One region of the Shinella sp. genome, then DNA from elsewhere that is predicted to be linked to it. Evidence: riboswitches for the same ligand, from Rfam matches in the RefSeq annotation. Region 1 holds a riboswitch; the other holds the start of a gene.

Region 1 (9,646 bases):
CGGTCTCAACCTGCTCAGCGTCTCGCCGTTCATGCAGCAGGTCATCATCGGCGCCGTCATCGTGCTCGCGGTCACGGCCGAAACCTACCGCAAGCGCAAGTAACGACTTTCGTTCCGCCGCCAAGAGCGGCGGGATGCTGAAAACGGTCGGCAATGGTGCGGACCGGCAAAAGGGAAGGTGGCCTTCTGCGAGCCGCAGGATGCTACTGGGAAACTCGGAGGAGAAACCATGAAACTGTCCAAACTGCTGATGGCGGCAACTGCGGCTGCGATCCTCGCCACCCCGTTCGGCGCATCCGCCGCAGAGGTCAAGAAGATCGGCCTTGCCGTCCCGAACCTTCAGGCCGACTTCTTCAACCAGATCAAGCTCGGCGTCGAAAAATACGCCAAGGAAAAGAACCTCGAGGTCATCGTCGTTGACGCAAAGAACGACACGGCCACGCAGGTGAGCCAGGTGCAGGACCTGATGACGCAGGGCATCGACGCGTTCATCTATATCCCCGCTGGCGCCGCGGCGGCTGCCGTGCCGACCCGCCTCGCCCGCGAGGCCGGCATTCCCGTGATCAACGTCGACCGCGTTCCGGATGGCGCACCGGGTGATACTTTCATCGCCGGCGAAAGCGTCGAATCCGCCTATGCCGTCTGCAAGCACATCATCGAGAAGGCTGGCGGCTCGGGCAAGATGGCGATCATCCACGGCCAGAAGGGTACCACGCCGGAAATCGACCGCTTCACGGGCTGCAAGCGCGCCATCGACGAAAACAAGGGCGTCGAGCTGGTCGACCAGCAGTGGAGCAACATGTGGTCGGCCGACGAAGGCTTCACGATTGCGCAGAACATGCTGCAGGCCAATCCGGACATCACGATCATCTTCGGCCAGGCCGACGGTCTCGCCATGGGTGCGGCAAAGGCGGTCGACGTTGCCAACCTCTCGGACAAGGTGATCATCGGCGGTTATGACGGCGACGTCTCGGCGCTGGAATACCTTGCCAAGTGCAAGGGCCCGTTCATCGCAACCGCAACGCAGAGCACGCAGAAGATGGGCGTTCTCGCCGTCGAATCCGCGCTTGCCGTTGCCGCCGGCCAGAAGGTGGAAGAGCGCCAGACGCCGAATGCGGTGCTGACGACCTGCGACAACGCGCCGGAATTCGTGAAGAACCATCCCTGATCCGGACCCGAAAGGCAGCAGCGCCATGACGACCCGCTCTCCCATCCTGTCGCTCCGTGGAATCCATAAGTCCTACGGTCCGATCAAGGTTCTCCACGGTGTCGATCTCGACATCTACCCGGGAGAGGTCGTGGCGCTGCTCGGTGAAAACGGTGCCGGAAAATCGACCCTGTCGAACATCATTTCCGGCACCGTGCAACCCTCTGCCGGCGCCATGACCTGGCTCGGCAAGACCTACGCCCCCGTCAGTCCCCGCGCCGCGATGGACGAGGGAGTGGGCATGATCCATCAGGAATTGAAACTGCTCCCCAAGCTTTCGATTGCAGAAAATGTCTTCGTCGGCCGCTACCCGATGCGCTCCGGCCGCATCGACCGCAAGGTGATGGAAGATCGGGCAAGGAGCGGCCTCAAGCGGCTCGGCCTCGACATCTCGCCGGATCGTCTTGTCGAAGGCTTGTCGACCGGCAAGCAACAGCTTATCGAAATCGCCAAGGCACTGACGCTGAATGCGCGTCTGCTCATCCTCGACGAGCCAACTGCGGCGCTTGGCGGCGAGGAAACCCAGCTCCTCTTCCAGCAGATCGAACGGCTCAAATCGGAAGGTGTGGGCATCATCTACATTTCGCACCGGCTGGAGGAAATCCGCCAGATCGCCGACCGCATCGTCGTTATGCGCGACGGCGCCAAGGTGCAGCAGTTCGACACCGGCGACGTGCCGATCCGCACCATCGTCGAGGCCATGGTCGGGCGCTCCCTCGAACGCATGTTCCCGACACTTCCCGACCCGACGGAGGAGGTGGCACTGGAAGTGCGCAACCTCTCTTCGCCATCCAGAGCGTTCCGCGATATCAATTTTTCCGTCCGCAAGGGCGAAGTCTTCGGTATTGCCGGACTCATGGGCGCCGGCCGCACGGAGCTGGTTCGCGCCATCACGGGCGCCGACCCCATTTCCGGCGGCGAAGTGTTCCTGCATGGCAAGGCCGTGACGCCCCGTTCCCCTGTTGACGCCATCCGCCACGGCATCGTTCTCGTGCCGGAGGATCGCAAGCTTCAGGGCGTGGTGCTCGAGCATTCGATTGCGGAAAACATCGGTTACGCCAATCTCGATGAGATTTCCCGCAACGGCTGGATTTCGTCACGCCGCATCCGTGAGTTCGCCGAGGGCTATATAAAGCGTTTCGGGGTCAAGGGTCGTGGTGGGCAGAATGCGGGCGAGCTTTCGGGCGGTAATCAGCAGAAGGTGGTGCTTGCCAAATGGCTTGCGCGCAAGCCCGAGGTCGTGGTGCTGGATGAGCCGACGCGTGGCATCGACGTCGGCGCCCGCTCGTCGATCTACGATCTCATCATGGATCTCGCCCGCGCGGGTGTCGCGGTCATCGTGGTGAGCTCGGACCTCGAAGAGGTACTCGGCGTCTCCAGCCGCATCATGGTCATGGCGCAGGGCAAGCAGGCTGGCATCCTGAACCGCGAGGACGCAAACGACGTCTCGGTCATGGAACTGGCAACGATCTGAACAGGGAATAATGCAAGATGTCTGAAATCACGCTCAACGCGCCGAAATTGTTCGACCTTTCCGGAAACGTCGCTTTCGTGACGGGCGCCGGCAGCGGCATCGGCCAGCGTATCGCCATGGGGCTGGCGCAGTGCGGTGCGGATGTTGCGCTGCTTGATCGCCGCACCGACGATGGCCTCGCGACCACCGCCGAGTTCATCGCACGGGCCGGTCGCCGCAGCATCCAGATCGCAGCCGACGTGACCAGCGGTGCAGCACTCGATGACGCGGTCGCGCGTACCGAAGCGGAACTTGGTGCCCTGACGCTTGCCGTCAACGCCGCCGGCATCGCCAACGCCAACCCGGCGGAGGAGATGGCGGAAGATCAGTTCCAGACAATGATGGACATCAACCTCAAGGGTGTTTTCCTCTCCTGCCAGGCGGAAGCGCGGGCCATGCTGAAGGGCGGCCGCGGCGCGATCGTCAATATCGCCTCCATGTCCGGGGTCATCGTCAACCGCGGCCTCAGCCAGTGCCACTACAACGCCTCCAAGGCCGGCGTGATCCACATGACCAAGTCGATGGCGATGGAATGGGTGGGGCGCGGCATCCGCGTGAACACGATCAGCCCCGGCTATACGGCAACGCCGATGAACACCCGGCCGGAAATGGTGCACCAGACGAAACTGTTCGAGGAACAGACCCCGATGCAGCGCATGGCTGATGTCGACGAGATGGTCGGCCCTGCGGTTTTCCTGCTGTCAGGTGCGGCAAGCTACGTGACCGGCGTCGACCTTCTCGTTGATGGCGGTTTCTGTTGCTGGTGATATTGCCGGGTCGGCGGTGCCGACCTCTTGCATTCGTCCGGTGGAATTCCTTATTTACACGTGTTCTCAGGGCGGGGTGAAAATCCCCACCGGCGGTATTCGGAGCGATCCGGGAGCCCGCGAGCGCTTCCATGCAAGTGGAAGGTCAGCAGACCCGGTGCGAGGCCGGGGCCGACGGTTACAGTCCGGATGGAAGAGGACATGTCTGCAAAATCGCCCTTTTCGGGGCGGTCCGCAGGCCTGTTCGCCCAAGGGATTGATAACGCCGATAGCGGCACCCCTTGAAAGGCAATGAAATGGCAATCTCGAAAATTGAAGACGCAATCGCGACGCTTTCGCGCGGCGGCATGATCGTGGTCGTGGACGATGAAGACCGTGAGAACGAGGGCGACATCATCGTCGCATCGGACGCGGTAACACCTGAAACGATCGCCTTCATGATGAAACACGCGCGCGGACTGATCTGCGTCGCGATGGACGGCGACCGTCTCGATGCGCTCGATATCCCGCTGATGGTGCCGCAGAACACCGAACTGCACAAAACGGCCTTCACCGTTTCCGTCGATTATTTGCCCGGCACCACGACCGGTATTTCGGCAGCCGATCGTGCAGCGACTGTGCAGGCGCTCATGGCCCCTGCATCCACGCCGTCGGATTTTGCCCGGCCGGGTCACATTTTCCCGTTGCGGGCGCATCCTCGCGGTGTGCGCGGGCGGCCGGGCCATACGGAAGCGGCGGTCGATCTCGCGCGCCTAGCGGGCAAAATTCCGTCGGGTGTGATCTGCGAAGTCGCCAATGATGACGGCACCATGGCGAGGCTCCCCGAGCTGGTCGCGTTCGCCGAACGTCACCAGTTGCCGCTTGTCACCATCGAAGACCTGATTGTTTACCTCGAAGCACAGCAGCCGGCTGTTTCCACGCAAGCCGCGTAGATATCGCCGGAAAGGCAGGTTTCGTTCTGGTAAACGCGTCGCGCCGAGTAGGTGCGGCGCGCTTTAGCCACTCCGATATTGTGCAATGTCAGGCATCTCTAACCCCGCACCAATCCGCGGCGAAGAGCGCGAGTGTTTTTGTGACGCGTCGCAAGGAGGCAAGGCTGATGCGCTCGTCAATGCCGTGGATGTTTTCGGCAATGGGACCATAGACCAGCGAGGGGATGTTGCCGTGCACAGAGAACACGGCGGCATCGAGATAGCAGGCCATGACGTAGGCTTTCAGATCCTCGCCTGTATGGGTGGCGGCATGGGCTATGCGCAGGCTCGCTTCGGCGGCGGTGTCTTCAGGCAGCTCGTAGCCGGCATGCATCACACCGACCCAGGTGAGCGTCACGAGTTGCCCGCCGGCGAAGACGGGGTCCTCGGCCTGCATGCGCTCCACGAAAGCCTCGAATTCGGCCGCACGGGCCTTCGGGCTCTCGCCCGGGTAGAAGCCGATCCGGCCTTCGGCGGTGCAGTCGCTGGGGATCGAGGCGATCCAGTCGCCGCCGGCGATGGTGCCGATCGTCAGCGCGACGGGATTTGCAAGACCCTTGAACCAGCGCTTGCCTTGCCGTTCGGCGATCCATTGCTGCTCCAGGGTCCTGAGATGGCCGATCAGGCGGATCATCAGGTCGATGGCGCTCTGGCCGGATTCCGGCTCGCGCGGATGGGCCGGGCGGCCCTTCGTTTCCAGCCTGAATTTCAGCACGCCGGCATTGGCGCGCACGAGCTGTTCATCGGTCGGTTCGGGGCTGACGATCGCGTCGGCGGTAAAACCAAGGGCAAACGCCGTTGCAGCACCGTTACCGGTGATTTCCTCTTCCACGACCGACTGCACCTGAACGTCACCGCGCAGCGACAGGCCGGCTGCGGCGATCGCGTCGAGCGCGAAGATAGAGGCGACGAGGCCGGCTTTCATGTCGCCAGCTCCACGGCCGTAAAGCCAGTCGCAATTGCGGACGGGTTCGAAGGGTGGGGAGGTCCAGCGCTGGCTGCTTCCAGCCGGAACGATGTCGACATGGGAATTGAAGGCGAGGGACCGGCCGCCGCCCTCAGCGGGTTTGCTGCCGACGACGTTCCAACTCGCGTCGTAATCCACCGTGGTCGGCGAAAAGGCCGGATGCCGGCCGATTTTTGACGCATCGGTGCGGAAACGGCTGGTGGTGAAACCGCGCTGTTTCAGCGCCGTCTCGATGAAATCCTGCGCCGCCGATTCCTCGTTGCGCAGGGACTTGAACCGCACCAGGGTTTCGAGAAAACGGACCTGATCGTCGAAATGCAGATCGACGGCGTCGAGGATACGGTCGTTCGCGGATGTCATGGCAATCTTAAGCTTGGAGTTCAATGGAGGGGACGGGACAGCCTAGCTGCTGCCTCGCCCATTTCAAGCTGGCTTAGCCGAGAACGGTCTTCACGGCATCGGCCGCAGCCTTCACGACGATATCCGCTTCTTCCCGCGTCAGGCACAGCGGCGGCGCGAAGCCGAGAATGTCGCCCTGCGGCATGGCCCGGCCGATGACGCCGCGTTCGAGAAGGGCGGCGGAGACCTGTGGACCGATCTTTTTCGACGGATCGAAGAAGGCACGGTCGTCTCTGTCCTCGACGAATTCGATGGCCGCCATCAGGCCATCGCCACGCACTTCGCCGACATGCTTGTGATCGCCGACGGCTTTCGCCAGTTCCGCGCGGAAGTAAGCGCCGGTGGAGCCGGCGTTTTCGACGAGGCCGAGTTCGTCGACGAGTTCGAGATTGGCAATGCCGGCAGCGGCGCAGATCGGATGCGAGGAATAGGTCCAGCCATGGCCGATGGCGCCGAGTTCATCCGAGCCCTTGACCAGAACCTCCCACATCTTTTCCGAGACGATGGTGCCGGAGAGCGGTGCATAGGCCGAGGTGAGGCCCTTGGCGATGGTGATGAGGGCCGGCTTCATGCCGTAATGGTCCGAGCCGAACATCGTGCCGAGGCGGCCAAAGCCGGTGACGACCTCGTCGGCAACGAGCAGGATGTCGTATTTGTCGAGCACGGCCTGGATCTTCTGCCAATAACCCTTCGGCGGCGGCACGATGCCACCTGTGCCAAGGATCGGCTCGCCGATGAAGGCGGCAACCGTGTCAGGCCCTTCGGCGATGATCATCTCCTCCAGCTTGTCGGCGCAATATTGCGAAAACTGTTCTTCATCCATCGAACGATCCGGACGGCGGAAGAAGTAGGGGGCTTCCGTGTGCAGGATCGGCGCACGCGGCAGGTCGAAGGCATTGTGGAAGAGGGCAAGGCCCGTCAGCGAACCGGTCATGACGCCCGAGCCGTGATAACCGCGCCAGCGCGAAATGATCTTCTTCTTCTCCGGCCGGCCGAGAATGTTGTTGTAGTACCAGATCAGCTTGATGTTGGTCTCGTTGGCATCCGAGCCGGAAAGACCGAAATAGACGCGGCTCATGCCCTCGGGTGCGCGGTCGATGATCATCTTGGACAGTGTGATCGAGGCTTCCGTGCCGTGGCCGACATAGGCGTGGTAATAGGCGAGGTTCTTTGCCTGCTCGGCGATCGCATCGGCGATCTTCTGGCGGCCATAGCCGACATTGACGCAGTAAAGGCCGGCAAAGGCATCGAGGCTCGTCTTGCCGTTGGTGTCGGTAATGTAGACGCCTTCGCCGCCTGCGATGACACGCGTCGGCGTCTCGCCGCGGGCGTGCATGCCCATATGGGTCGAAGGGTGGAAGAAGTGATCGCGGTCCCAGGCGGTCAGTTCGTTATTTCCGTCGAGCATGGTCTTTCCTTTCAGTATAGTTCGGCGCCCGGGATCAGGCAGCCGTGTCGATGCAGAGATATTTGAGTTCGGTGAAGGCCTCCATGCCGTGGCGCGACCCCTCGCGGCCAAGACCGGATTGTTTCCAGCCGCCGAAGGGAATCGGCCCGCCGGTGATCTTCACCCGGTTGATGGCCACCATGCCGTATTCCAGCGCGCGGGCAAGCCGCATCTGGCGGGCGCCGTTTTCGGTGACGACATAGGCGACGAGGCCGTATTCAGTATCGTTGGCGCGCTTGACGACCTCCGCTTCACTGTCGAAAGCGGTGACGGCGGCGACCGGGCCGAAGGTTTCTTCACGCATGATCAGCGTATCGTCGGAGACATCCGTCAACAGCGTCGGCTCATAGAACAGTGGGCCTGCTTTATGACGTTTGCCGCCAGTCAACAGCGTTGCGCCGTGCTTCAGAGCGTCGGCGACCTGTTCCTCGACCTTGGCAATCGCCCGCTCGTGCATCAACGGGCCGATCTCCACATCGGCTTCAAGCCCGCCGCCGACCTTCAGTGCCTCGATGCGAGCCTTGAAGGCCCTGGTGAACGCTGCAAGCACGGACCGCTCGACATAGATACGGTTGGCGGCGAGGCAGTCCTGGCCGGAGGTGGCGAACTTGGCGTTGATCGCAATGTCGGCGGCCTTGTCGATGTCGGCATCGGCGAAAACGATCAGCGGCGCGTGGCCGCCGAGTTCCATCACCAGCCGCTTCATGGTCGGCGCGCACTGGCCGGCGATCAGCTTGCCGATCTCTGTTGAGCCGGTGAAGCTCATCGCACGGACGCGGGCATCGGCATTCATGCGGCCGACGATGGTTGCAGCATCGCCCGTCACCACGTTGAAGACGCCGGACGGAAGGCCGGCCCTTTCGCCGAGTTCGGCCAGCGCCAGCGCCGAGAGTGGCGTCTCGCTGGAAGGATGGGCAACGACGGTGCAGCCGGCTGCAAGGGCCGCCGCAGCCTTGCGGGTGATCATTGCGCAAGGGAAATTCCACGGCGTCACGATGCCGACGACGCCGAGCGCCTCGCGACGCACGATCATCTCGGCGCCGGGCAGGTGGCTGGTCACGCTTTCGGCGTTGAGGCGTTTTCCCTCCTCGGCATACCACTCGATGAAGGAGGCGGCATAATCGATCTCGCCGCGGGATTCGGCGAGCGGTTTGCCCTGTTCGAGCGTCATAAGCAGTGCGAGGTCTTCGCGCGCTTCGAGGATCAGCCCGTGCCATTTGCGAAGGATGGTTGCGCGCTGCTGCGGCAGCAGGTCCCGCCAGACCGGAAAGGCGGTGGCGGCGGCAGAAACGGCGTCCGTCGTCTGCTCCGCATCGAGGGATGCGACCCAGGCGAGCGGTGCGCCGGAGGCAGGGTCGGTCACGCTAAAACTGCTGCCGTCGCGGCCGGCCACCCAGCGGCCGCCGACATAGGAAAGTTCGCGCAACAGGTGCGGGTCGGCGAGGCGGGCAAGCGCGTCGTGGAATGTCGTCCGGGCAAATACGGCAGTCATGGCGGCCTCCTCTGGCTGGTGCGAAGGAGTCTGCCAGAGGCCGGGCGGCAGATTGTCTATTGCCGAGGCGAGACGCAGAGACTTTGGCCAAATCTGCGACCGTCCGTAGACAATCTCTCTACGAAAGCCTCATTCGGAGTCAGGAAGCAGCGTCATTAGTGGCAGGACGGTTTCCTCCTTCACCGTCTTGGTGACGATGTAGGTGAAGTAACGATCGATGCCGAGTTCGCGGTCGAGCAGGCTGTCGACGAGTCGCTGGTAGGCGTCGATATCGGCCGCCATGATCTTCAGGATGTAATCGACGCCGCCGCCGACCGACCAGCAGGCGACGATCTCCGGCGTCGTCGACACCGCGCGTTCGAAACGGTCGAAATCTGCTTGGCGATGGTTGGCGAGCGTTACTTCCATCATGACGCTGGCGACGGGAGCGACGCGCCGCACGGCGACGCGCGCATGATAGCCCGAAATGATGCCTGCCTTCTCCAGCTTGCGCAGACGCAGCCAGCAGGGTGTGGGGGAAAGGCCTGCCTTCTCCGCCAGCGCCAGCTTGGTGATGCGCCCGTTCTCCTGGATTGCCTCCAGGATGCGCAGGTCAATGGCGTCGAGTTTCATGCGGTCGCCCTCCGGGCGGGTATCATGTCAAAGCTGAGAAAAAGACAATGGAAAGGCATTTTAGCGTTGTCAATTGAACTGAATTTGAGCACTGTTGAAATCATGACAAGTTGGCGTCCCGATATATCCCAATTGCGCCGGCCGGCCTATCTCTCCCTTGCCGAGCAGATCGCCCGCGCCATCCAGGAAGGGCTGCTGCCGAACGGTACACGCCTTCTGCCACACCGCAAGCTCGCCGACGACCTGAAACTCTCCGTGCAGACCGTCAGCC
Region 2 (9,646 bases), on a different contig from region 1:
CCTGACCTTCGCCATCGTCATCGGCGAGTTCACCATGGCCGCCTTGCTCAACCGTCCCGCCTTCGGACCCTACATGCAGCTGCTTGGCGCCAACCGTGCCTATGAACCCGCAGCGCTCGCAGTGATGTCATTCGCCTTGACCTGGGGCTGCCTCGGCTTGATCCAGCTTGTTTCCCGTTTCCAGAAGGGCGCGCAAAGCGCCGCCTAAGGATCTTTCATGAGCTTTCTCACCCTCACTAGCCTCCAGAAGTCCTTTGGCCCCGTGCAGGTCGTCAAGGACTTCAACATGTCGATCGAAAAGGGCGAGTTCGTCTCGTTCCTCGGGCCATCGGGCTGTGGCAAGACCACCGTGCTGCGCATGATCGCCGGCTTTGAAACGCCCTCGGGCGGCGGCATCACCATCGACGGCAAGAGCCAGGTAAACCTGCGCCCGAACCAGCGGAACATCGGCATGGTCTTCCAGGCCTATGCGCTTTTCCCCAACATGAACGTCGCGGAAAACGTCGCCTTCGGCCTCAAGGTCGCCGGCCGGCCGAAGGCCGAGATCGACGCCCGTGTGAAGGAAATGCTCGGCCTCATCAAGCTCGATCATCTCGCCGACCGCTACCCCTACCAGATGTCCGGCGGCCAGCAGCAGCGTGTGGCGCTCGCCCGTGCACTCGCCCCGAAGCCGCAGGTGCTGCTGCTCGACGAACCGCTGTCGGCCCTCGACGCCAAGATCCGCGTATCGCTGCGCGAAGAAATCCGCATGATCCAGCAGCAGCTCGGCATCACCACGGTCTTCGTCACGCACGACCAGGAAGAGGCGCTGTCGATCTCCGACCGCATCGTCGTGATGAACGCCGGCAAGGCCGACCAGATCGGCAAGCCGGCCGACATCTACAACCGCCCGGCCACCCGCTTCGTCGCGAACTTCGTCGGTACGCTGAACCTCATCGAGGCCAAGGTCGTCGATCCCGCAACGAACCGCATCACGATCGGCGACCAGGGTGTGACGTTGCGCGAGCCACTCGGCGCCCTGAAAGCCGGCGACACGGTCTCGCTGGCGCTACGCCCGGAAGCCGGCTCGACGGCACCCGACGCCAAGGGCGACACGGCGCTGACCGGCGAGGTCACCTCCTCCAACTTCCTCGGTTCGGTCATTCGCACCCGCATGAAGGTGGGCGATGCCATCATCTCCTTCGACATGTTCAACAGCCCCGGCCTCGTGCCGCCGGCGGTCGGCGAGACGTCGACGCTGCGATTCACGGCAGGCGACCTGCTGATCATCCGCGACTGAGACAGCGGTTTCATTCCAGGCCTTGCAAAAGGCTTGGAAAAATCTGTCGTGAATTGCGTGTTTTCCGTCGCCTGCGGATTTGATCTTGGCGCGATGGCCGGCTAGTCTTCCATCGTTCTCAGGGCGGGGTGAAACTCCCCACCGGCGGTATCGGCCATTCTTCCCGACAGGAAGCATTCCGGAGCCCGCGAGCGCCTTCCGCCAAAACGGAAGGGTCAGCAGATCCGGTGCAATGCCGGAGCCGACGGTCATAGTCCGGATGGAAGAGAGCAAGCATGAGGCACCCGCCGCAAGGTGGGTCAGCGTGCCTCATGCGTGTTCGCCCAAGGGGATCATTGAAAAATGGCTCAACCCTTGAAAGGCCTAGACATGAATGCGAATGCCACCCCCTCCTCCCGGATCGCCGTCATCCGTGCCCGCTGGCACGCCGGCATCGTCGACCAGGCGGTCAACTCCTTCGTTGCCGAATGGGCAGCGCTTGGCGGCCGTGCCGAAGATGTCGACGTGATCGACGTACCGGGCGCGCTGGAAATCCCGCTGCACGCCCAGCTTCTTGCAAAGACCGGCCGCTACTCCGCCATCCTCGGCGTCGCGCTCGTCGTCGACGGCGGCATCTACCGCCATGATTTCGTCGCCGGCAGCGTAGTCGATGCCATCTTGCGCGTCGGCCTCGACACCAACGTTCCGGTGCTCTCCGCCGTGCTGACCCCGCACAATTTCCAGGAATCGGAAGCCCACATCGCGTTTTTCCGCGAGCACTTCGTCCTCAAGGGCAAGGAAGCCGCCAACGCCGCCCGCCAGATCATCGACGCCCGCGCGCAGGTCGCGCTCGCAGCGGTCGCTTGAATCAACATCTCAACGACCAGAATCAATCCGACAGGATGAGATCGCAAGCCGTTGAAAAGACTCAAGGGAGCCCGGCAGCAATGCCGGGCTTTCGCTTTTAAGGTTGCAGGTTCTTCAGATAGATCGACAGCAACTGGATCTGCGAGGAAATCCCGAGTTTGCGGTAGACGTTGCGGCGGTGGACCTTCACCGTACCGGTAGAGATATCGAGCTTGAGCCCGATTGATTCCGACGAATGCCCTTGCAGAACCAGTTCGATGATCGAGGCCTCGCGGTCCGTGAGATTGAGCCTGCGCCAGACGCGGTCCGCCGCGCTCACCGGCTCGCTGCGTCGCCCACGCCCCTGCCCCGTATCCGCAAAGCGCCCGGCAAGATCACCCCAGACCCGGCGCACGAAGGCGGTAGCGAAGGGTTCCACATCGTTGAGCAGCCCGTATTCTGCAGCCGGGAAGACGCCGGTCTTTTCCCGCCGCATCAGCGAGACGACGACCGTGACGCCATCGGCGGTCGGCACAAAGAAGCCGAGCTCTTCGGCAAGCCGGGTCTGAGAGTAGTAGGTGCGGTAGTACTCGCTGGAGAAGAAGCGATCCGGCGCCAGCTCCCGCATGCGGAAAACGCCGGCCCGGGCCGCGCGGGTCGTGTGGTAGAACGGGTCGAGCAGATAGGGGCCAGCCTGGTAGAGCGTCACGAAGATATGATGGTCATCCGCATCGAAGGTGCTGAACAGGTCGATCGGCCGGGCCTTGTCGCGATAGGCGAAGATGACCATGTCGTCGAAGCGCACGAGCGCCCGCATCATCGCCAGCAAGGTTTCGCCCGTCTTGCGATCAGGTGTCTCCGCAGCCCCCGTCCAATCGGCGAGCGTATGGAAAAGTGCCTTGAAATCGACCTGCATGGCGTTCCTGCTCCCCAGTTCCGCGCGCGGAAACCCTCTACCGCCATCGCAGGGGTATACTCCTCCCACAGCCGATTTATGGATAAAATACCTCTCTCGGGGTATATACCAACCGGCAGGCCGCTGACTAGCATTCGAGCTGACGGTGGCCATAGCGGCAGAGATCGCTGAGAGACCAACAACCGCAGGGAACAGACGTGATATCCGCCCCAACGAACGACATCGAGTTCCGTTCGGTGACCAAGCGCTATGGCGCGGTGACCGCGGTCTCCGACATCAACCTCGCCGTGCCGAAGGGCGCCTTCGTGGCCCTTCTCGGCCCGTCCGGCTGCGGCAAGACCACCTGCCTTCGAATGATCGGCGGCTTCGAGCAGCCGAGCGAGGGCGAGGTGTTGATTGCGGGCAGCGTCGTCAACGGCGTGCCGGCCTATCGACGCCCCGTCAACATGGTGTTCCAGCAATACGCGCTCTTCCCGCATTTCGATGTCGAGCAGAATGTCGCCTATGGCCTGAAGCAGCTTCGCCCGAAACTGCCGACCGCGGAAATTTCGCGCCGCGTCGGCGAGGCGCTGGAGATGGTGCGCCTCTCCGGCTTCGCCAAGCGTCGCATCCATGAAATGTCCGGCGGCCAACAGCAGCGCGTAGCGCTCGCCCGCGCCCTCGTCAACAAGCCCTCCGTGCTCCTGCTCGACGAACCGCTGGCGGCCCTCGACAAGAAGCTGCGCTCCGCGATGCAGATCGAGCTTCAAACCCTTCAACGCGACCTCGGCATCACCTTCGTGCTCGTCACCCATGACCAGGAGGAAGCCCTGTCGATGAGCGACCTCGTCTGCGTGATGAGCGCCGGCAGCATCCGCCAACTCGCCACGCCGCAGGAAGTCTACGACCGTCCGGCCGATCTCTTCGTCGCCGATTTCGTCGGCAAGACCAACCGCCTCGACGGCATGCTGGAAACCGGCGGCACCGTGCGCCTTCGCAACGGTTCGGCCCTTGTTTCCTCGCGCAGCGAGCTTGCCCCCGGCGCCGTCACCGTCGCGCTACGGCCGGAGGCAATCCGCCTGTCCCGTCAGGCCGAGGGCGCCGCACTCGAAGGCATCGTCACCCATCGCATCTTTCTCGGCTCGGCCGCCGAATATTCCGTCTCGGTCGCCGGCCTCGGCGACCTGCTGGTCACCGCCGAACGCCACAGCCAATCAGAAAACGACCTCGTCGCGCCGGGCGAGCGGGTCGCAATAAGCTTCGATCCCGGCAAAGCGCATATCTTTCCAGCCTGAGGGAAACAGGCCCGTCACAACAACAAGGGAACAGTGTGATGTCGAAATGGTTCAGAGAGAATGCCCCGATCAGTGCCCGTGAGCTGACGGAAGAATTCATGCGCCTGAAACGCGGCTCGGTCACGCGCCGCCACTTTCTTGGCGTCACTGGTCTCGGCCTTGCCGCCGCAGTCCTTGCCCGCCAGCCGGGCCTCTTCGCCTCCGAAGCCCATGCGGCCGAGGACCTCGGCTCCTCCATGTCGCTCGCCACCTGGCCGAACTACCACGACCCGGCGACCTTCGAAGCCTTCACAGCCGCAACCGGCGTGGCCGTCGAGGTCAACGTGTTCGGCTCGAACGAGGAGATGCTGGCAAAACTCCAGGCCGGCGGCACCGGCTGGGACCTTTTCGTTCCGACCAACTACACGATTTCCACCTATGTGAGCCTCGGCCTGATCGATCCGATAGACATTGCCAAGGTGCCGAATTTCGACCCGAAGACACAGAACACCCGCTTCACCAACGAGGGTACGGTCGACGGCAAGGTTTTCGCCCTGCCCAAGAACTGGGGCACGACGGGCATCGCCTTCAATTCCAACAAGATGAAGTCGAAGGTCACGAGCTGGAAGGACTTTTTCGAGCTCGCCATGACCGAGGCCGACGGCCGCGCCATGGTGCACGACTACCAGCTCACCACCATCGGCAACGCCCTCGTCTCGCTCGGCTTCTCGTTCAACTCGGTGAAGGCGGAGGAACTTGCAAAGGCTGAGGAGCTGCTGATCAAGGTTAAGCCGCACCTCTACGCCATCAACAGCGACTACCAGCCCTCCATGCGCGCCTCCGACGCGTGGATGACCATGTGCTGGACCAATGACGGCGCGCAGCTCAACCGCGACATTCCGGAAATCCAGTTCGTGCTGGGCACGGACGGCGGCGAGATCTGGTCGGACTTCTACGCGGTTCCGAAGAGCGCTGCCAACAAGCCGGCCGGCTATGCGCTGCTCAACTTCCTGATGGACCCGCAGAACGCCGTGAAGGAGCACATCGCCAACGGCGCGCCGACGACCGACAGCCGCGTAATGTCGTTGCTACCGGCGGAAGTCACCAGCAACAAGATCGTCTATCCGGACGAAGCATCCCTGACGCCGCTGGAATTCGGCGCCGCGGTGACGCTGACCGACCCGGCGCGTGCGGAGCTGATGGCGCGGTTCAAGTCGGCGTAGTCGGCGCGGACAGAGCCCCAAGCGGCGAGGCAACCGCTTATGGAATTCGAAGGGTGCTTCTTGCCCCTTCTCCCCCGCGGGGAGAAGGTCGCCGCAGCGGGATGAGGGGGGTGCGCCGGCGAAAGACGGCACGCTTGCCCCCTCATCCGACCCTTCGGGCCACCTTCTCCCCGGCGGGGAGAAGGGGAAAGTGGCAACCACATACCCGAGTGTCCTGCCGCACACGAGGAACCGGCGGCAGGCTAGCCGGATGAATACGCAACAGGACCCGAAGTTATGCCCCTGACGATGACGACGAAGAAACGGCTGGTGACGACGGCGCTGCTGGCGCCGGCGTCCCTCTGGCTGTTCGTCTTCCTCGTGCTGCCCTTCATCGCCATGGTGGTGTTTTCCGTCGGCGAGCGCGGACCTGCGGGCGGCTACCAGCCGGCCTTCACCTTCGCGCAATATGCCAACCTGCCGGCCCGCGCCGCTGCCTACTGGAACACGCTGATGCTGGCGCCGGTCGGCGCCTTCGTCTGCCTCATCGTCGCCTACCCGACGGCCTATTACCTCGCGGTCAAGGCCCCCCCGCGGTATCGCCTCCTGCTCGTCTCGCTGGTCGTCGTGCCGTTCTGGACGAGCCTGCTCGTGCGCACCTATGCCTGGATGTACATCCTCGGTTCGCGCGGCATTCCGAACCTGCTCGACATGATCGGCATCGCGGACGTCCGCCTGCTCAACACACCGGGCGCCGTGCTGCTCGGCATCGTCTACGGCTACCTGCCGCTGATGATCATGCCGATCTATGTCAGCCTCGAAAAACTGGACCTCCGGCTGCTGGAAGCCTCCGCCGATCTTGGCGCAAAACCCGTCTCGACCTTCTTCTCCGTCACCCTGCCGCTCTCGCTGCCGGGCGTCATGACGGGCGTGGCACTCGTCACCATCCTGCTGCTCGGCGAATATCTCATTCCGCAGCTCCTGGGCGGCGGAAAGGTGTTCTTCATCGGCAATGCGCTGGTCGATCTCTTCCTGCAATCGCGCAACTGGCCGTTCGGCTCGGCGATTGCCGTGACACTCGTCGCCGTGGTTGTGGTGGTGCTGATGGTCGCCATGCGCATCGCCTGGCGCATTTCCGGCACCAGACAGGTGGACCTCGTCTGATGCGCACACTGATCACCTCCGTCTACCTCTTCCTCTACGCGCCCATCGCGCTCGTCGTGCTGTTCTCCTTCAATGCGGGGCGCAATGCGAGCGAGTTCACCGGATTCTCCGTACAATGGTACGGCAAGGCACTGGCCAATCCGTTCCTCGTCACCGCGCTGCAAAACAGCCTGATCATTGCCGTCGTCAGCGCCACGCTCGCCGCTGTCTTCGGCACGATGGCAGCCCTAGGCCTCGAACGGTTGGGAAGCCGCGCCCGCGCGATCTTCGATGGCCTGCTCGCTGCCGCCATCGTCGTGCCCGGCGTGGTGATCGGCATTGCAACGCTGGTGGCGCTCGTCGCGGTCTTCGGTGTCATCAATCCGGCCATCGCCAGCCTGTGGCCCGGCGAAAGGCCGCCGCAGTTCGGCCTCGGCTACGGCTCGATCATTGCCGCACACGGCCTCTTCACCATGGCGCTCGTCACCATGATCGTGAAGGCGCGCATCGCCACGCTCGGGCGCGATATCGTCGAGGCGTCGGCCGATCTCTATGCCACGCCACTGACGACGTTTCGCCAGATCGTGCTGCCGCAGATCCTGCCCTCGGTGCTCGCCGGCTTCCTGCTCGCCTTCACCTTCTCCTTCGACGATTTCATCGTGGCCTTCTTCGTCGCGGGCTCGAAGACGACGCTGCCGATCTATGTCTTCGCCTCGATCCGCCGCGGTGTGACGCCGGAGGTCAACGCCATCGCCACCATGGTGCTGGTCGCATCGCTGCTGTTGATCGTGATTGCCCGCGTGCTGATGCGGGAAAAAACCAGAAAAACGACTGCCGGGGAGTGAGACCGATGATCCTGAAGAACCGTGTCGCCATTATCACCGGAGCAGGCTCCGGCATCGGCCGGGCCGGCGCGCGCATCATGGCGCGTGAGGGCGCTACGGTCTGCGTTGCAGACCTCAACGAGACGCGCGCCACCGAGACCGTCGATTTCATCCGCGCGGATGGTGGCAAGGCGGAGGCGGTCATCGTCGACGTGACCGACGACATGGAGCTGAAGATGGCGATCGCCGGGGTGCTCTCCCGTCATGGCCGCGTCGATATCCTGCACAACCATGCGGGCGCCCAGGTTGCCGGCGACCTTGAAAGCGTGCCGCTCGATGGTTTGGATCTTTCCTGGAACCTCAATGTGCGCGCCCACCTGATGGCAGCCCGCCTCGTCATGCCGGCCATGAAGGCGCAGGGCAAGGGCGTCATCCTCAACACCGCCTCCTCCTCCGGCGTGCTCTACGACCGCGAGATGATCGCCTATACGACGACGAAACACGCCGTCATCGCCATGACCAAGCAGATGGCCGGCGACTATGCCGGGCACGGCATCCGCGTCAACGCGCTCTGCCCCGGCTGGGTCGACACCCCCTTCAACGCCCCCTTCATCAACCAGATGGGCGGACGCGAGGCGATCGAGGCCTATATCAAGGAAAAGGTGCCGATGGGCAGGTGGGCCGATGTGGAGGAGATCGCCGAACCGATCCTCTTCCTCGTCTCCGACCGGTCAAGCTACATGACCGGCCAGATTCTTGTCGTCGACGGCGGGGAGACCGTCACCTAGAATATTTCCGCTTTTCTTCGAACCGCGGAAAAGCTCTAACTCTTTGTTTTTACGCAATTCCGGACACAAAACCGCTGCGCACCTTTGCTGGAATTGCGTTAAGCGCCGGCCGCAGCCCCCATCGGCCCCTGATGCACGACGATGCGGGCGTGATAGGGCACGCGCTTGTAGAGATCGAGCACATCCTGATTGATCAGCCGCACGCAGCCCGATGACGTTGCTTTACCGATCGACGCCCAGTCCGGCGAGCCATGCAGCCGATAGAGCGTGTCCTTGCCGTTCTGGAAGATGTAGAGCGCGCGCGCTCCGAGCGGGTTCTTGATACCCGGCTCCATGCCGCCATTCTCGACGGAGTATTTTGCAAGGCTCGGCGTGCGCGCGATCATGTCGGCCGGCACCTTCCAGCGCGGCCAGGGCTGGCGCCAGTGAATGATGCCCTCGCCTTCCCAGGCAAAGCCGTCGCGGCCGATGCCGACGCCATAGCGCATGGCAGTGCCGCCCGGCTCCACCACATAGAGGAAGCGGCCCGGCGTATCGACGACCACGGTGCCCGGCGCTTCGCCGGTCGGGTCCTTCACGCGCTGGCGATAATATTTCGGGTCGATCTTCGTATAGGGGATGGCGGGGATGAGATGACCACCGTCCTCGACGGCCGCATAACGCGCCACCAGTTCCTCGTCCGCTGCCGGCACGATGGGATAACTGACCTTCTGGGGGACTGGCGCAATCTTGACCGGCGTTTGTTCCGTGGTCGCGCAGCCCGCAAGCGTCGCCGCAGCGCCGAGGAAAAAGGCCCTGCGCGACAATGAGCACACCGTAGGCATTCTCGATAAGACTCCAATGGGAAAGACTGGTTAGGAGTGATGGCTAGCCAGACCGTGAGCGGGCTGGCAAGAAGCAATGGCATCACATCTTCGGCAACGGTTATTCATTCCGCCCGACCGATGCAAAGCAGTCACGTCCGGTGAACGATGAGGGGGAAAACGCAATGGCACCTGTGGAAATCAATCCCGCCCATGTGCGGGAGTTCACCGACCCGGAAAGCTTCTACCGCTGGCTTGCTGAAAACCATGACTCCGCTCCCGAAGTCTGGATCAAGATCCACAAGCGCGGCTCCGGGCTGAAATCCATCAATCCTGAAGAGGCGATCGAGGCCGTGCTCTGCTGGGGCTGGATCGACGCCATCCGCAAGGGACTGGACGAGAAGAGCTTCTTCCAACGCTATTGCCCGCGCGGCAAGAAGAGCGTGTGGAGCAAGAAGAATGTCGAGACCGTCGGCAGGCTGATCACAGACAACCGAATGACCGAACACGGCCTCAAACAGGTGGACGCCGCAAAGGCAGACGGTCGCTGGGACAAGGCCTATGGCAGCGGCAAGGACCTGAAAATCCCGCCCGACCTCCAGACAGCCATCGA

The links. Region 1 has a riboswitch for FMN ahead of ribB (3,4-dihydroxy-2-butanone-4-phosphate synthase). Riboswitches for the same ligand answer to the same signal wherever they lie in the genome.
Region 2: it holds a riboswitch for FMN, as region 1 does, so the genes downstream of both, ACT6VE_RS02420 (6,7-dimethyl-8-ribityllumazine synthase) here and ribB (3,4-dihydroxy-2-butanone-4-phosphate synthase) in region 1, are expected to answer to the same signal.

Annotation. Positions count from the first base shown of each region.
Region 1 is NZ_JBQVPI010000003.1:259,630-269,275, forward strand. Features, by position in the region: gene ACT6VE_RS08160 (ABC transporter permease) at 1-103, shown strand, start outside; gene ACT6VE_RS08165 (substrate-binding domain-containing protein) at 230-1,168, shown strand; gene ACT6VE_RS08170 (sugar ABC transporter ATP-binding protein) at 1,194-2,681, shown strand; gene ACT6VE_RS08175 (SDR family oxidoreductase) at 2,699-3,487, shown strand; FMN riboswitch at 3,546-3,692, shown strand; gene ribB (3,4-dihydroxy-2-butanone-4-phosphate synthase) at 3,784-4,419, shown strand; gene ACT6VE_RS08185 (ArgE/DapE family deacylase) at 4,508-5,785, opposite strand; gene ACT6VE_RS08190 (aspartate aminotransferase family protein) at 5,859-7,232, opposite strand; gene ACT6VE_RS08195 (NAD-dependent succinate-semialdehyde dehydrogenase) at 7,267-8,763, opposite strand; gene ACT6VE_RS08200 (Lrp/AsnC family transcriptional regulator) at 8,893-9,375, opposite strand; gene ehuR (MocR-like ectoine utilization transcription factor EhuR) at 9,478-9,646, shown strand, end outside.
Region 2 is NZ_JBQVPI010000001.1:511,341-520,986, reverse strand. Features, by position in the region: gene ACT6VE_RS02430 (ABC transporter permease) at 1-208, shown strand, start outside; gene ACT6VE_RS02425 (ABC transporter ATP-binding protein) at 218-1,279, shown strand; FMN riboswitch at 1,390-1,554, shown strand; gene ACT6VE_RS02420 (6,7-dimethyl-8-ribityllumazine synthase) at 1,649-2,125, shown strand; gene ACT6VE_RS02415 (helix-turn-helix transcriptional regulator) at 2,223-3,020, opposite strand; gene ACT6VE_RS02410 (ABC transporter ATP-binding protein) at 3,218-4,294, shown strand; gene ACT6VE_RS02405 (polyamine ABC transporter substrate-binding protein) at 4,333-5,496, shown strand; gene ACT6VE_RS02400 (ABC transporter permease) at 5,773-6,639, shown strand; gene ACT6VE_RS02395 (ABC transporter permease) at 6,639-7,463, shown strand; gene ACT6VE_RS02390 (SDR family NAD(P)-dependent oxidoreductase) at 7,469-8,230, shown strand; gene ACT6VE_RS02385 (L,D-transpeptidase) at 8,329-9,054, opposite strand; gene ACT6VE_RS02380 (YdeI/OmpD-associated family protein) at 9,219-9,646, shown strand, end outside.